Regions from separate parts of the Blastococcus sp. SYSU DS0552 genome, predicted to be linked through region 1. Evidence: predicted binding sites of a transcription regulator. Region 1 holds the regulator's gene; the other holds the start of a gene.
The links. The regulator LexA, encoded in region 1, represses DNA repair genes until DNA is damaged. The targets are predictions, from matches to a motif close to TCGAACANNTGTTCGA.

Region 1 (7,091 bases):
AAGAGGCATCCCGGAGCCTCGGTGCGTCCTGGGCGCGTACGTGGCGACGGATCACGGTGCCGCTGCTGCGCCCGTCGCTGCTCGCCGCGGGCATGCTCAACTTCGTCCTGCTCTTCCGGGAGCTGGAGATGTCGGTGTTCCTCTACACCGGCGCGAATCCCACCGTGTCCACGGTGCTCTACAGCCTGGCCAGCGAATCGCTCTACCAGCGGGTCGGGGCGCTCTCCGTGGTGGTCCTGCTCATCAACATCGTAGTGACCGTGTTCGCCATGCGGCTGCTCGACCGCCGCCCCGGCCAGTCCACCCGGCGGTCCCGCCGGGCCCCGTCCGTCGCACTCAACACACCACCGGAGGAAGCAGCATGACCGAGACCACGACAGACGTCGGCAGCGGCGTCCACCTGCGATACGAGACCCCGCACATCGCCGTCCTCACGTTGGACAGTCCTCCGTCCAACACGTTCAGCTGGGAGAGCCGGCGTTCGTTCATGCGAGCGCTCGACATTCTGGACGCCGACGAGAACGTCCGGTGCCTGGTGATCACCGGTGAGGGGCGGGCCTTCACCGCAGGTGCGCACCTGGGCGAGGACCAGTCCATGAGCGACGAGCAGCTGACCGACTATCTCGCCGAGTTCGGCCGGGTCCTCAACGGGGTGCAGAACTTCCGTGCCCCCGTGATCGCGGCCATCAACGGGGCCACGATCGGCGGCGGGCTGGAGTTCTCGCTGTGCTGCGACATCCGCATCGCCTCGACGGAGGCGTTCTTCGTGGCCGCCGGCGTCAACGTGGGCCTCATCGTCAGCTTCTGGCGCCTGCCTCGCGTGATCGGATTGGGGCCGGCCAAGGAGATCCTGCTGACCGGTGCCCGGTACACCGCGCAGCAGGCATTGAACTGGGGGCTGGTGACCGAGGTCCACGACCCGGCAGATCTCATGCCCGCCGCGCTGGCCAAGGCCCAGCGAATCGCTACCCGCGCCCCGCTGTCGGTCGAGGTGACGAAGGAGGCGGTGACGGGCGCCTTCGAGATGGACTTCGCGCAGGGGCAGGCGCTCCAGACCAAGCGCTTCCTGGAGATGTTCCGCACCGAGGACCACCAGGAGGCGCTCCAGGCGTTCTTCGAGAAGCGGGACGGTGACTACCGGCGTCGGTGACGACATCGGGTGCGGACGGCCTCCGACGGTGCCTCCACTGGGGAGGCACCGTCGGAGGCCTTCGGCGTCAGACCCGACGCAGGACCGACACCACCCGCCCGAGGATCGTCGCCTCGTCGCCGGGGATCGGCTCGTAGGCCGGGTTGTGCGGCAGCAGCCACACGTGACCGTCCCGGCGCTTGTAGGTCTTCACCGTCGCCTCGCCGTCGATCATCGCCGCCACGATCTCGCCGTTCTCGGCGGTCGGCTGCTGGCGGACGACGACCCAGTCGCCGTCACAGATGGCGGCCTCGACCATCGAGTCGCCGGCCACCTTGAGCATGAAGACGGTTCCCTCGCCGACCAGCTCGCGCGGCAGCGGGAAGACGTCCTCCACCGCCTGCTCGGCGAGCACCGGGCCACCGGCGGCGATCCGGCCCACGAGCGGGACATAGGCGGGCGCGGCGGCCTGCACGCCGTCGCCGACCACGGGGGGTTCGACTGGTGCGGCGGTGGCCCGGCCGGCATCCCCGGGCAGTCGCACGTCCAGGGCGCGCGGGCGGTTCGGGTCGCGCCGGAGCCAGCCCTTCTTCTGCAGCACCGAGAGCTGGTGCGCGACCGAGGATGCCGAGGACAGCCCGACGGCCTCGCCGATCTCACGCACCGACGGCGGGTAGCCGCGCCGGTCGATGGAGTCGCGGATCACCTCGAGCACCCGCCGCTGCCGCTGGGTGAGCCCGTCCCCATCGGCCGCGCGGTCGGGAAAGGCCCGTACCGACGCCGAACCGTCCGCCGTCCCCGGGGCCACGCCCGCGGTGCCGCCCCGGTTGCCGGACGTCCTGCTCGAGTCCGCCACGTCTCCTCCTCGCCGGCTGCCCGCGCAGCTCTCGACCCTCGTCGTCGGAGGAACGGTAGCGCCGATCGGCGGTCACTTCAAACACGTGTTCGAAACTTTCTCGTGTCGCTCCCCAAGTGTCGGTCCCGTCCGGTAGACATCGGACAGGCGTTCGAATCGAACACACGTTCGGGTCCGGCGGGTGCCGGCCAGGAGGGCTGAACACATGACGAGCAGCACGGCACTGCGGGTCCGCGGCCAGGTGCCGGTCGACCCGGGGGAGCGGCGCGCCGGTCCGCCACCCGCCCGGCATCTCCGGGTGCTCCCGCCGCCTCGCTCCTACGCGGAGATGCCCGAACCTCTGCCCGCGCCGGCTCGCGGGAGGACGAGCGGCCCGCGGGCGACGGTGGGGCGATCGCCCGGCCGGGGGCGTCGGGAGCGGGTGGAGCAGCCGCCGCTCCGGTTGACGTCGCGCGGGCGTCGCGTGCTCGCGGTCCTCACCCTCATCCTCGCCGCGGGCGTGATCGTCCTCGGCAGCGCCGTCCTCGGGGATGCGGGTGGCGGATTGGAGCTCATGGGGACGACCAAGGTGATCGTCGAGCCGGGTGACACGCTCTGGTCCATCGCCGGCGCGGTCGCCGACGGGCGCGATGTCCGCGACGTCGTCGTCGACATCCAGCGGCTGAACGGGCTCGGCTCCGCGGCCATCTCGCCTGGTCAGGTCCTCGTCCTGCCCTGACGGCCCCGTAGGGCTCGGTGTCTGCGCGCCAGGGCAAGGTGTTCACAACGCGGCTCGCCGACTTCGTCAACCCTCAGTACAGGCACGTTCACCGTGCGTGCTGGTCGGCCACCTACGGTACGTCCGTGTCCAGCGTCATGGAGAACCGCGCCGCCGTGTTCACCACTCGTCCCCAGGCCGTCGAGGTCCACCAGGCGGGTGCCTGGTGTGCGGGGGAGCTGTTGGGGTGGCGACACGACGACTCCGGCGCGTGCCAGATGTGGGTGCGGGTCGTCGCCGGAGGCGAAGAGCAGGCGCTCTGGATCGACCTGGGGGATGTGCGGCTTCCGGAGTCGCCGGCCGTCGAGGTGCCGCCGGTGACGCAGGCGATGCCCGCCTCCCCGTCAGCGGCATCGCTGCGTGACGGTCCGTCGACCGATGTCGAGGCGACCGCCAGCCTGCCGCTGCTGCGCGACCGCTGCGAGCCGCGAACCGGTGCCCAGCGGCCGGGCGGTCGCCGGCGCGCGCCGGAGAGCGACGCCGTGCAGGCCGCGCCGGCGTCCTCGGTGCCGGTGCCGCCCCCGGGCCGGCACCGCGCTCCGGCCACCGAGCTCAGCCCGGTCGTGGGCCGGCACCGCGCCGCCGACACCGACCTCTTCCCGGCCGTCGTCGAGAGCGCGCCGGACGCGCAGTCCCCGACCCGCGAGGACCGACCGCGGGGCGGTGGCTGGTCGGTGCCCGCGGCCCGCTCCGCGAGCACGGTCGAGACCCGCTCCACGGCGAGCGGCTGGACCCCGCCGGCCGACCTCGACCAGGATCTCCTGACCCGCCCGATGCGGCTGAGTGACCAGATCCCGCACTCGCGGCGGCCCCGGGTGGGCGGCGCGGTCAGCGTCTGATCGTCGTTCGGCGGCCCTCGCCGCGTCGACCCCGCGGGGGTGCTCGGCGCCGCCGTCGCGTGCCCGGCGGGTCGCCCGTGCCGGGCGCGGACCGCCCAGCTCGCCGAACGGTGTGCGCCGGCGCGTGGCTCTGCGAGTCGGAACCGCGCATGAGCGCACAGCCTTGCCGGGGCGAGCGTCCCCGGGTCGTTCCTGCGGTGCGCCGCCGCGCTCGACCCCCTCTCCGGGGAGCGTCGGGCACGGAGTTCGGCGCGTCGTCGCGGCGTGTCCTGTGACAGCTGGGGACCGCTGTTCCGCCTGCGCACCGCAGTGTCGGGGCGGAACACGCCGACGGAACGATCACTTGCACATCTTGTGTGGCCCGTCCTAGGGTTCCCCTACATCTAGTAGTTACAGAGCTGTAAGTCCGTCCACAGGCTGGTCCTCAGGTTGTCCCCGGCGCATCCACCGGATGTCCCCAGGGGAGTGCACAGCCGGCCGGTGGCGGGCGCGGCGCGAAGGGAGGTGAACCACCGTGCGTTGCCCGTTCTGCCACAACGCCGACAGTCGGGTCATCGACTCGCGGGAGGCCGACGAGGGCGCCACCACCCGGCGTCGTCGCTCCTGTCCTGCGTGCGGGCGGCGGTTCACCACCGTCGAGGAGGCGGTGCTCGCCGTCGTCAAGCGCAACGGCGTCAGCGAGCCGTTCAACCGCAGCAAGGTGGTCGCGGGCGTCCGGCGGGCCTGCCAGGGCCGGCCGGTCGACGAGGGGCAGCTCAAGCTCCTCGCCCAGCAGGTGGAGGACGCCATCCGCGCCAGCGGCGCGGCGGAGGTGCCGAGCCACGAGGTCGGCCTGGCCATCCTCGGCCCGCTGCGCGAGCTGGACGAGGTGGCCTACCTCCGCTTCGCCAGCGTCTACCGCTCCTTCACCTCGGTGGCCGACTTCGAGCGGGAGATCGCCGAGCTGAAGGCCCGGCAGCCCGCCGCACCGCCGGGGGAGACGGGCCCGCCCGAGCCCCGGCGACCCGTCCCGTCCGGCACCGGCGCCGGCACCTGAGAACTGTCGGTGCCACCCGATAGACAGCAGTTCGAGCAGTTACCGATCGCGGCTCTTCCCCAGCCCCCGATCCACCACCGCGCAGCACCACCGCGCAGCCCCGCGAAGCACCACGCGACACACGACCAGGGAGAGCTCCACACCATGACCGAGACCGACGACCGCGTGGCCGGCGCCCGCCCCCGCCGCAGCGCCAAGACTCCCAGCCGGGCCAAGGGCCTCAAGATCAAGCGTGTCTTCACCACCGCTGGTGTGCACCCGTACGACGAGGTGACCTGGGAGCGTCGTGACGTCGTCATGACCAACTGGCGGGACGGCTCGATCAACTTCGAGCAGCGCGGTGTCGAGTTCCCGGCCGAGTGGAGCATCAACGCCACCAACATCGTCACCACGAAGTACTTCCGCGGCGCCGTCGGCACCCCGCAGCGCGAGACCAGCCTGCGCCAGCTCATCGACCGCGTGGTGCTCACCTACACCGAGGCCGGCCGCGAGCACGGCTACTTCGCCACCGAGGGCGACGCCGAGGTCTTCGAGCACGAGCTGACCTGGATGCTGCTGCACCAGTACTTCAGCTTCAACTCGCCGGTCTGGTTCAACGTCGGCACGAGCGCGCCGCAGCAGGTCAGCGCCTGCTTCATCCTCGCCGTCGACGACGAGATGGACTCGATCCTGAACTGGTACCGCGAGGAGGGCCTGATCTTCAAGGGCGGCTCCGGTGCCGGCCTGAACCTCTCCCGCATCCGCTCCTCCAAGGAGCTGCTCTCCTCCGGCGGCACGGCCTCCGGCCCGGTCAGCTTCATGCGCGGCGCCGACGCCTCCGCCGGGACCATCAAGTCCGGTGGCGCCACCCGCCGCGCGGCGAAGATGGTCGTCCTCGACATCGACCACCCCGACATCGAGGAGTTCATCGAGACCAAGGCGCGCGAGGAGGACAAGATCCGCGCGCTGCGCGACGCCGGGTACGACATGGACCTCGGTGGCAAGGACATCACCAGCGTCCAGTACCAGAACGCCAACAACTCGGTCCGCGTCTCCGACGAGTTCATGCGCGCGGTGGAGGAGGGCGACGAGTTCGGCCTGCGGGCCCGCCTCGACGGCTCGGTCATCGAGACCGTCGACGCCAAGTCGCTGTTCCGCAAGGTCACCCAGGCCGCCTGGGAGTGCGCCGACCCGGGCATCCAGTACGACGACACGATCAACGACTGGCACACCAACCCCGAGACCGGCCGCATCAACGCGTCCAACCCGTGCTCGGAGTACATGAGCCTGGACAACAGCTCGTGCAACCTGGCGTCGCTGAACCTCATGAAGTTCCTCAAGGACGACGGCACGTTCGACGCCAAGAACTTCGTGAAGGCCGTCGAGCTGGTCATCACCGCGATGGACATCTCGATCTGCTTCGCCGACTTCCCGACCGAGCCGATCGGCGAGACGACCCGCGCCTACCGGCAGCTGGGCATCGGCTACGCCAACCTGGGCGCCCTGCTCATGGCGACCGGCCACGCCTACGACTCGCGCGGTGGCCAGACGCTGGCCGCGGCGATCACCTCGCTGATGACCGGCACCGCCTACCGGCGCTCGGCCGAGCTCGCCGGCATCGTGGGGGCCTACGAGGGCTTCGCCCGCAACGCCGACGCGCACGCCCGGGTCATGCGCAAGCACGCCGCGGCCAACGACGCGATCCGCCCGGTGGGCGCCGACGACGCCGACGTGCTGAAGGTCGCCACCCAGCAGTGGCAGGAGTGCCTGGAGATCGGCGCCGAGAACGGCTGGCGCAACGCCCAGGCCTCGGTGCTGGCCCCCACCGGCACGATCGGTTTCATGATGGACTGCGACACGACCGGCATCGAGCCGGACTTCTCGCTGGTCAAGTTCAAGAAGCTGGTCGGCGGCGGCTCCATGCAGATCGTCAACCAGACGGTGCCGCGGGCGCTGCGCAGCCTGGGCTACCAGGAGGAGCAGATCGAGGCGATCGTCGAGTACATCGCCGAGCACGGCCACGTCGTCGACGCCCCGAGCCTGCGCCCGGAGCACTACGAGGTCTTCGACTGCGCCATGGGCGAGCGGGCCATCTCCCCGATGGGCCACGTCCGCATGATGGCCGCCGTCCAGCCTTTCATCTCCGGCGCGATCAGCAAGACGGTCAACATGCCCGAGACGGCGACCGTCGAGGACGTCGAGACGATCTACTTCCAGGGCTGGAAGATGGGCCTCAAGGCGCTGGCGATCTACCGCGACAACTGCAAGGTCGGCCAGCCGCTGTCCGGCGGCAAGGGCAAGAACGACGGCACCAAGGACGAGGTGAAGGCCGAGGCGGCGGCGCCGGCCGCGCTGGCGCACCCGGTGCGCAAGCGGCTGCCGAAGAAGCGGACGAGCGTCACCACCTCGTTCAGCGTCGCCGGGGCCGAGGGCTACATGACCGCCGGGATGTACGAGGACGGCAGCCTCGGTGAGGTCTTCCTGAAGCTCGGCAA
Region 2 (7,091 bases), on a different contig from region 1:
CACCGCCACGGCCGCGGCGACGGCGTCGGGGAAGAGGCGGACGTCGGCGTCGACGAACACCAGCACCTCGGCGTCCCCGGCCTCGGCCGCCCCCACCGCGCAGGCGTGCGGCTTGCCCAGCCACCCGGCCGGCAGGGGCGGGGCGGTCACCAGCCGCACCCGCGGGTCGCCCACGGCCCGGACGACGTCGGCGGTGCCGTCGGTGGAGCCGTCGTCGACCACGACGACCCGGAGCCGCTCCGCGCCGCGTTGGTCGAGCAGCGCCGCCAGGCAGCCGGCGACCTGCTCGGCCTCGTCGCGCACCGGCAGCACGACGGTGACCGGCCGGTCCACCGCCGGGGGATCCGCCGGCGGGCGGCGCAGCAGCGCGGTGTTGACGGCAGCGTGCACGGCGCCGGCGACCGAGACACCGGCCAGCGTGCGCAGCAGGCGCCCGCTCACGGCTGCCCCGCGCGCCGGCGCTGCAGCGCCAGGACGGCCAGGACGCAGGCGCCCAGCGCCGCCCCCCAGGCCGCCGAGCCGGGCAGGCCCAGCCAGCCGGCGTGCGCGAGGGCGCCGCCGAGGGTCATCCACGCCAGCGCGAACAACGGGGCGCCCGGGCCGACGCGTGGTTCGCTCGCGGTGAGGGCGACCAGCAAGTCGAGCAGCGTCATCAGCACCAGCCCGGCCAGCAGCCACCCGGCGAGGTTGGTCAGCGGCACGGTCTCGATGCCCGGCAGGCCGGGGGAGGGGTGCTCCCACGTCCAGTAGCCGGCCTGCACCAGCTGCGGGTCGAGGACGACGTCCCACGCCGCGAAGACCGCCGCCGCCCAGGCGACCCGCGCCGGCCGGCGGCGGCTCGCGCGTACCGGGCGGGCCAGCACCTCGCCGAGCAACCAGCTGGGCCAGGCCATCATCAGCCAGGCCAGCGGCACCAGGAACGGGACGCCGAGCAGGGTGGGGCCGAGGACGTCGCTGTAGCGGTAGCTGCCGTAGGGGAACCCGGTGGCCACCCCGACCGACTCGAACGCGATGGCGACCGACGCAACCAGCACGAGCACGCCCAGCCCGGTGCGGGCACCCCGGCTCAGCCCCGCGTGCGCGACCGACAGCGCCGAGCCGAGCAGCACGATGCCCCAGGAGACGACGTCCCGGTCGGGGCCCGAGGTGAGCGGGTAGGCGATCGCCGTGGCGACCAGCGCCGCGACCAGCAGGACGGGGACCACGCGCGCCGCGGTCGGTGCCGGCGGTGCCGCGGTGGTGGTCGTCACGCCCGTCCCGCTCCGTCCCGGATCCGGCGGACCGCGCGGCCGGCCGCCGCCCGCGCGCGGGGCAGCGCCCGGCGGTCGGCGAGGACCGTGCGGGCCGCCGTCCGCCCGGAGTTGCCCGAGACCCCGCCGCCGGGGTGGGTGGAGGCGCCGGAGAGGTACAGGCCGGGGAGCCCGGGCACGCGGTAGCCCGACAGGCCAGGGGCCGGGCGCAGGGCGAACATGCTGGCCAGGCCCATCTCCACGTGCATGACGTTGCCACGGGGGAGGGACAGCTCCCGCTCGAGGGCCAGCGGGGTCTGCACGTACGTCTCCCGGACCGAGGCGGCGAACCCGGGGGCGTGGCGGTCGACGGCCTCGATCAGCCGCCGGGCCTCGGTGTCGGCCAGGGCGTCCCAGTCGCCGCCGTCGGCCAGTGCGTACGGGTACCACTGGCCCCAGATCGTGACCACGTGCCGCCCGGGCGGGGCCAGGCTGTCGTCGCTCGCGGAGAACGACATGGCCAGCGGCACCGGCTCGCGGGGCAGCTGCCCGGCACCCCAGTCGCCGTGCGCGGCGGCCAGCTGCGCCCGGTCGGTGCAGAGCAGCTGGAGGCCCTGCAGCGCCTCCGGCCCGGCACCGGGGTAGGACGGCGGGGCGTCGGTCAGGGCACGGACCACCAGGCCGAAGCCGTTGCCGACCGGTGGGGCGGCGTCGGCCAGGACCGGCGGGGCCGCGTCGCCGGCCAGCTCCCGGGTGACGCCGATGTGGCAGGCGGCCACCACCGCCGGTGCCCGGACCACCCGGCCGGCGCGGGTCTCGACGCCGGCGACCCGGCCGTCCTCCACGAGCAGCCGCGCGGCGCCGTCGCCGAGCACGACCCGGCCGCCGTCGGACTCCAGCCGCCGGCGCAGCGCCTGGGTCAGCCCGCCGGAGCCGCCCACGGGGTGCCCGGGTGGGACGTCGTGCAGCAGCGCCACCCAGCCGACCATCGCCGCGGTGCCGGGCTCGGACATCGGTGGGCCCGACTGGGCGCCGAACCACGCCAGCGCCGCCTTGAGCCGCTCGCTGCCGAACCACTTGTCCAGCAGGGCGTCGCCGGAGCCGAGGAAGTCGACCGCCAGCTCACCGCCCGGGGTGCGCGGCCGTCCCTCGGTGGGCGCACCCAGCGGCCAGAACGACCGCACCAGGCCACCGGCCGACGGTGCGCGGCCGAAGGAGGCGACCACGGCCCGGCTGCGGGGACCCCAGACCTCGACGAACCGGCGGTAGGCCGCGGCGTCGGCCGGTCCGCAGGCGGCCGCGATCGAGGCGCAGGTGGCGTCGAGGTCCACGGCGAAGACCAGCGGCCGGCCGGCCGGCCCGGGATCGCCGGGCGAGGGGGCCGGCGCGAAGCCCCACGGGTCGCAGTCGACGTAGCGCAGCCCGTGGGCGGCGAGGTCGAGCTCCTCGACGATGCCGCTGTGCCGGACGATGACGTGCGCGCTGGACCCGCGGTCCACGCGGACCCCGGGCCAGCGCTCCACGGTGGAGACCGCCCCGCCGAGGACGTCGTCGGACTCGACGACCTCCACGGACAGGCCCTCCCGGGCGAGGTAGCAGGCGGCCACGAGGCCGTTGTGGCCGGAGCCGACGACGACGACGTCCACGGGTGCGACGTCCACGGGTGCGGCGGGTTCGGGGGCGGTCACGACCGGGAGTTCGTCGCGGAGGGGTCGCGCGGATGCAGCGGCAGCCGTGCGCCCAGGATCGCGAAGGGGCGGGAGTCGCCGGGGAAGTGGTAGCCGCGGGCCAGGTCGACGAACCCGTCGGCGCGGTACAGCCGGAACGCCTTGGTGTCGGCGTCCGGTGTGGAGAGCAGGGCGACCGGGTGCGGCAGGCCCTCGACCAGCGCGTGCAGCAGCCGCCGGCCCAGCCCCTGGCTCTGCGCGTCGGGGTGGACGTGCAGCTCGCAGACCTCGAAGGCGCCGGGCAGCCACTTCTTCGCCGTGCGGCGGTCCAGCGCCGCGCGCACCTGGTCGTGCCACCACTGCCCGGGGGCGATGAGGTAGCCGTACCCGAAGCCGACCAGCCGCTCGCCCTCCGGGGTCTGCGCGAAGGCCCCGACGGCGCGGAAGCCGGGCCGTTCGGTGTGCTGGATCGCGTAGCCGTACCGGCCGGCGACGATGCCGGAGTCGTAGCCCATGGCCAGCCCGTAGATGGCCAGCACCTCGTGCATGTGCTCCCGCATCCAGGGGACGGGGAGCTCGAGGATCCGGGTGGCCGGGCGGGTGCCCGTCACGGCGCGACCCCGGTGGCGTCCGACAGGTCGCCGCCGCCGACCGTCGTGGCGGTCCCGTCGAGCGGACCGCCGCCCACCTCGGCCGCGGTGCCGGCGGTGATGCGGAGCAGCTCGTCGTAGCTGGTCGGGAAGACCGCCGTCGGGTGCCCCGCCGCGGCCCACAGCCGGTCGTACCGGGCGAGCTCCACGTCGACGAGGGTGCCGAGGGGGGCCGGATGCCCCACCGGGGCCACCCCGCCGATGGGCTGGCCGGTGTGCTCGCGGACGACGTCCGCGGGGGCGGGCGCCAGGGAGCCGACGCCGAGCAGCGCCGCGACCTGGACGACGTCGACGCGGTGCGCGCCGCTGGTGAGGACGAGCAGCGGCGCGCCGTCGGCGAGGAAGAGCAGGCTGTTGACGATCGCACCGACCGGCACGCCCAGCGCGGCGGCGGCTGCGGCCGCGGTGCGGACCTCGGCGGGGAGGACTCTCACCTCACCCTCGGCGCCGGCCGCGGCGAGGGCCCGGGCGACGGCGGCCACCCGGGGGTGCGGGGGTGGGCTCATGCACTGATCCTGCCACCGCCCGGAAAGAGGCGCGCCCGGTGTGTCCCGTCCGGCGGGGGGTGCGGGCGCGGTCGACGGACACGCCGTGGCCCGGCTTGACGAGGGGTGGGCGCTCGGGTCTACTGGACGTCGTTCGAACCTGTGTTCGAACGACGTCCGGCCCGTCCTTCCCGGCTCTCTTCCCCGCCGGTGGGGTGGCGGGCGTGCGCGCGGGGTGAGGCGTGGGGAGGCTGTCATGAGCCGGGTGCTCGGTGAGGTCGTCGGTCGGGCCGGCGAAGAGGTGCAGGTCGAGCGCGGCCCGCTGGGGCCGGTGCAGTTCTGGCGCGGGCAGTCCCGGTACGTCGTGGGCGAGCTGCTCGACTCCTGGCTGGAGACCGCGCCGTGGTGGCTGCGGGACGCGGAGGCGGGCGGTGCGTCCGACGACCTGGTGGCGCCCCGTGAGGTCTGGCGGGTGGAGGCGGTGCGGGCCGGGCGGTCCCGGATGAGCTTCGCCGGCGTCTACGACCTGACGTGGGACGCCGCCGGCAACCGCTGGTGGCTCGTCCGGGTGCACGACTGATGGGCGCCGCACGAGCCGTGCCGGCCGGCCAGCTGCCGCTGCCGCCCGCGTTGCCCGCCGCGGCCGCCGGGCTGCTCCGCCAGGCGCACCGCGGCCTGGCCGAGGCGGCCGCGGCCACCGATCCGCGGGAGCGGTACGCCACCGCGCACCTGGCGGCGCTCCGGGCCGCCGCCGCGGTGCTGGCCGCCCGCACCCGTCCCGAGGGCGGCCGCCGGCGGCCGCGCAGCGCCTGGGTCCTGCTGGGGCAGGTCGCCCCCGAACTGGGGGAGTGGGCCACCTTCTTCGCCGCCGGTGCGGCCAAACGCGCCGCGGCGGAGGCGGGGTTGTCCCGGGCGGTCACCGAGCGGGAGGCCGACGACCTGGTCCGTGACGTGCGGGGCTTCCTCGCCGTGGTCGAGGCCGGGCTCGGGGTCGACGCACCGCCCGAGCCGCCCCGCTACCCGAGGCCGCACGTGGTCGGCGGGGCGCCGTCCCGGTCGGGGTCCCGGTCCACCGGGTCCCGGACGTGAGTGACCCCTTCGTCCACCTGCACGTCGCCTCCGGCTACTCCATGCGGTACGGGGCCAACCACCCCGCCGATCTGGTGGCCCGGGCCGCCGAGCACGGCATGCCGGCGCTGGCCCTGACCGACCGGGACGGGCTCTACGGCGCGGTGAAGTTCGCGCTGGCCTGCCGGTCGGCCGGGGTGCGGCCGATCTTCGGGGTCGACCTGGCGGTGGCGCCGGCGCTGGGTACCAGCGTGCCGCCGGCGCTCGCGCACGTGCTGGGGGAGGAGCCCTCCGCGGCCCGGTCCCCGCGGTCGCGGGCCGCGGCGCCCCCGCGCCGGACCCCGGCCCGGGGCGGGGTGAACGTCGACCCGCGGCTGCCCCGGGTCACCTTCCTCGCGCGGAACGGGGCCGGCTGGCGGTCGCTGTGCCGGCTGACCAGCGCCACCCACCTGCGCGGCACCCGCGGCGAGCCGGTGAGCTCGCTGGCGATCGCCGCCGAGCACGCCTCCGGGCTGGTCCCCCTGCTCGGTCCCGACTCCCCGGTGGGCCGGGCGCTGCTGGCGGGTCGGGCCGACCTGGCCGGCCAGCAGCTGGACGCCTGGCGGGCGGTCTTCGGGCCGGGGCTGGCGCTGGAGGTGGTGCACCACCGGGGCCGGGGTGACCGGCAGCGCGCCCAGGCGCTGCTCCGGTTCGCCGCCGAGCAGCAGGTGCCGGTGGTCCTGAGCAACGCGGTCCGGTACGTCGACGCCCTCGACGCCCCGACCGCCGACGTGCTGGACGCCGCCCGGCGGCTGGTCCCGCTCGGCGCCCGGCACGTCGACCGCACCACGGCCGAGGGCTACCTGAAGTCGGGCAAGGAGATGGCCGAGGTCGCCGAGGACCTGACCGGCCCCGACCGGGACGCCGCCCTGCGGCTGCTCGAGCGCACCGCCCGGCTGGCCGAGCAGTGCGCCGTGGACCCCGCGGGCGACCTGGGCATCGGCAGCGTGCGGTACCCCGAGCTGGACGTCGTCACCACGCCGGCGGAGCGGGGGATGGGCCCGGCGCAGGTGCTGCGCGCCCGGTGCGAGGCGGGGCTCGGGCGGCGGGGCGTGGTGCCCACGACCCGGGTGCGGCAGCGGCTGGAGGAGGAGCTCGGGGTCATCGACTCCCTCGGCTACCCGTCCTACTTCCTCACCGTCGCGGACGTGGTCGACCTCATCAAGAGCTTGAGGGTTCGCGCGGCGGCTCGCGGCTCGGGCGCCGGCAGCCTGGTCACCTACCTGCTGGGCATCTCCGACGTCGACCCGCTGCGCTACGGGCTGCTGATGGAGCGGTTCCTCTCGCCGCTGCGCCACCAGCTGCCCGACATCGACATCGACGTGGAGTCCGCGCGCCGGATGGAGGTCTACGACGCGGTGATCGACCGCTTCGGCGCCGACCGGGTCAGCTGCATCTCGATGATGGACACCTACCGGGTGCGCCACGCGATCCGCGACGTCGGGGCCGCGCTGGGCCTGCCGCAGGCGGAGGTCGACGCCGTCGCCAAGGCGTTCCCGCACATCCGGGCCAATCAGGTGCACGCCGCGCTGCGCGACCTCCCCGAGCTGCGGGCCAGCCGGTACGGCTCGCGCCGCGCCGGCGGCACCGGCGACCTCGACCTGCTGTTCGACCTCGTGTCCCGGCTCGACGGGCTGCCCCGGCACATCGCCCTGCACCCGTGCGGGGTGCTGCTCTCCGACGCCACGCTGCTGGACCGCACCCCGGTGGAGAGCAGCTACCTCGGCTACCCGATGAGCCAGTTCGACAAGGACGACGTCGAGGAGCTGGGGCTGCTCAAGCTGGACCTGCTCGGCATCCGGATGCAGTCGGCGATCGCGCACGCCCTCGACGAGATCGAGCGGGTCGACGAGGAGGCGGTCGACATCGACGCCGTCCCGCGGGACGACCCGACGACCTTCGAGCTGATCCGCAGCACCCGCACGCTCGGCATGTTCCAGATCGAGTCGCCGG

Region 2: a site for LexA is predicted at 4,186-4,201, ahead of ACI8AG_RS12120 (DUF6504 family protein). Genes of this name have one in related genera too.

The regions. Positions count from the first base shown of each region.
Region 1 is NZ_JBJHAB010000006.1:50,363-57,453, forward strand. Features, by position in the region: gene ACI8AG_RS07675 (ABC transporter permease) at 1-365, shown strand, start outside; gene ACI8AG_RS07680 (enoyl-CoA hydratase/isomerase family protein) at 362-1,150, shown strand; gene lexA (transcriptional repressor LexA) at 1,218-1,985, opposite strand; gene ACI8AG_RS07690 (LysM peptidoglycan-binding domain-containing protein) at 2,407-2,703, shown strand; gene ACI8AG_RS07695 (hypothetical protein) at 2,829-3,581, shown strand; gene nrdR (transcriptional regulator NrdR) at 4,096-4,617, shown strand; gene ACI8AG_RS07705 (vitamin B12-dependent ribonucleotide reductase) at 4,762-7,091, shown strand, end outside.
Region 2 is NZ_JBJHAB010000010.1:69,663-76,753, forward strand. Features, by position in the region: gene ACI8AG_RS12095 (glycosyltransferase) at 1-441, opposite strand, end outside; gene ACI8AG_RS12100 (carotenoid biosynthesis protein) at 438-1,250, opposite strand; gene ACI8AG_RS12105 (phytoene desaturase family protein) at 1,247-2,917, opposite strand; gene ACI8AG_RS12110 (GNAT family N-acetyltransferase) at 2,914-3,507, opposite strand; gene ACI8AG_RS12115 (YbaK/EbsC family protein) at 3,504-4,052, opposite strand; gene ACI8AG_RS12120 (DUF6504 family protein) at 4,288-4,611, shown strand; gene ACI8AG_RS12125 (SAV_6107 family HEPN domain-containing protein) at 4,611-5,120, shown strand; gene ACI8AG_RS12130 (DNA polymerase III subunit alpha) at 5,117-7,091, shown strand, end outside.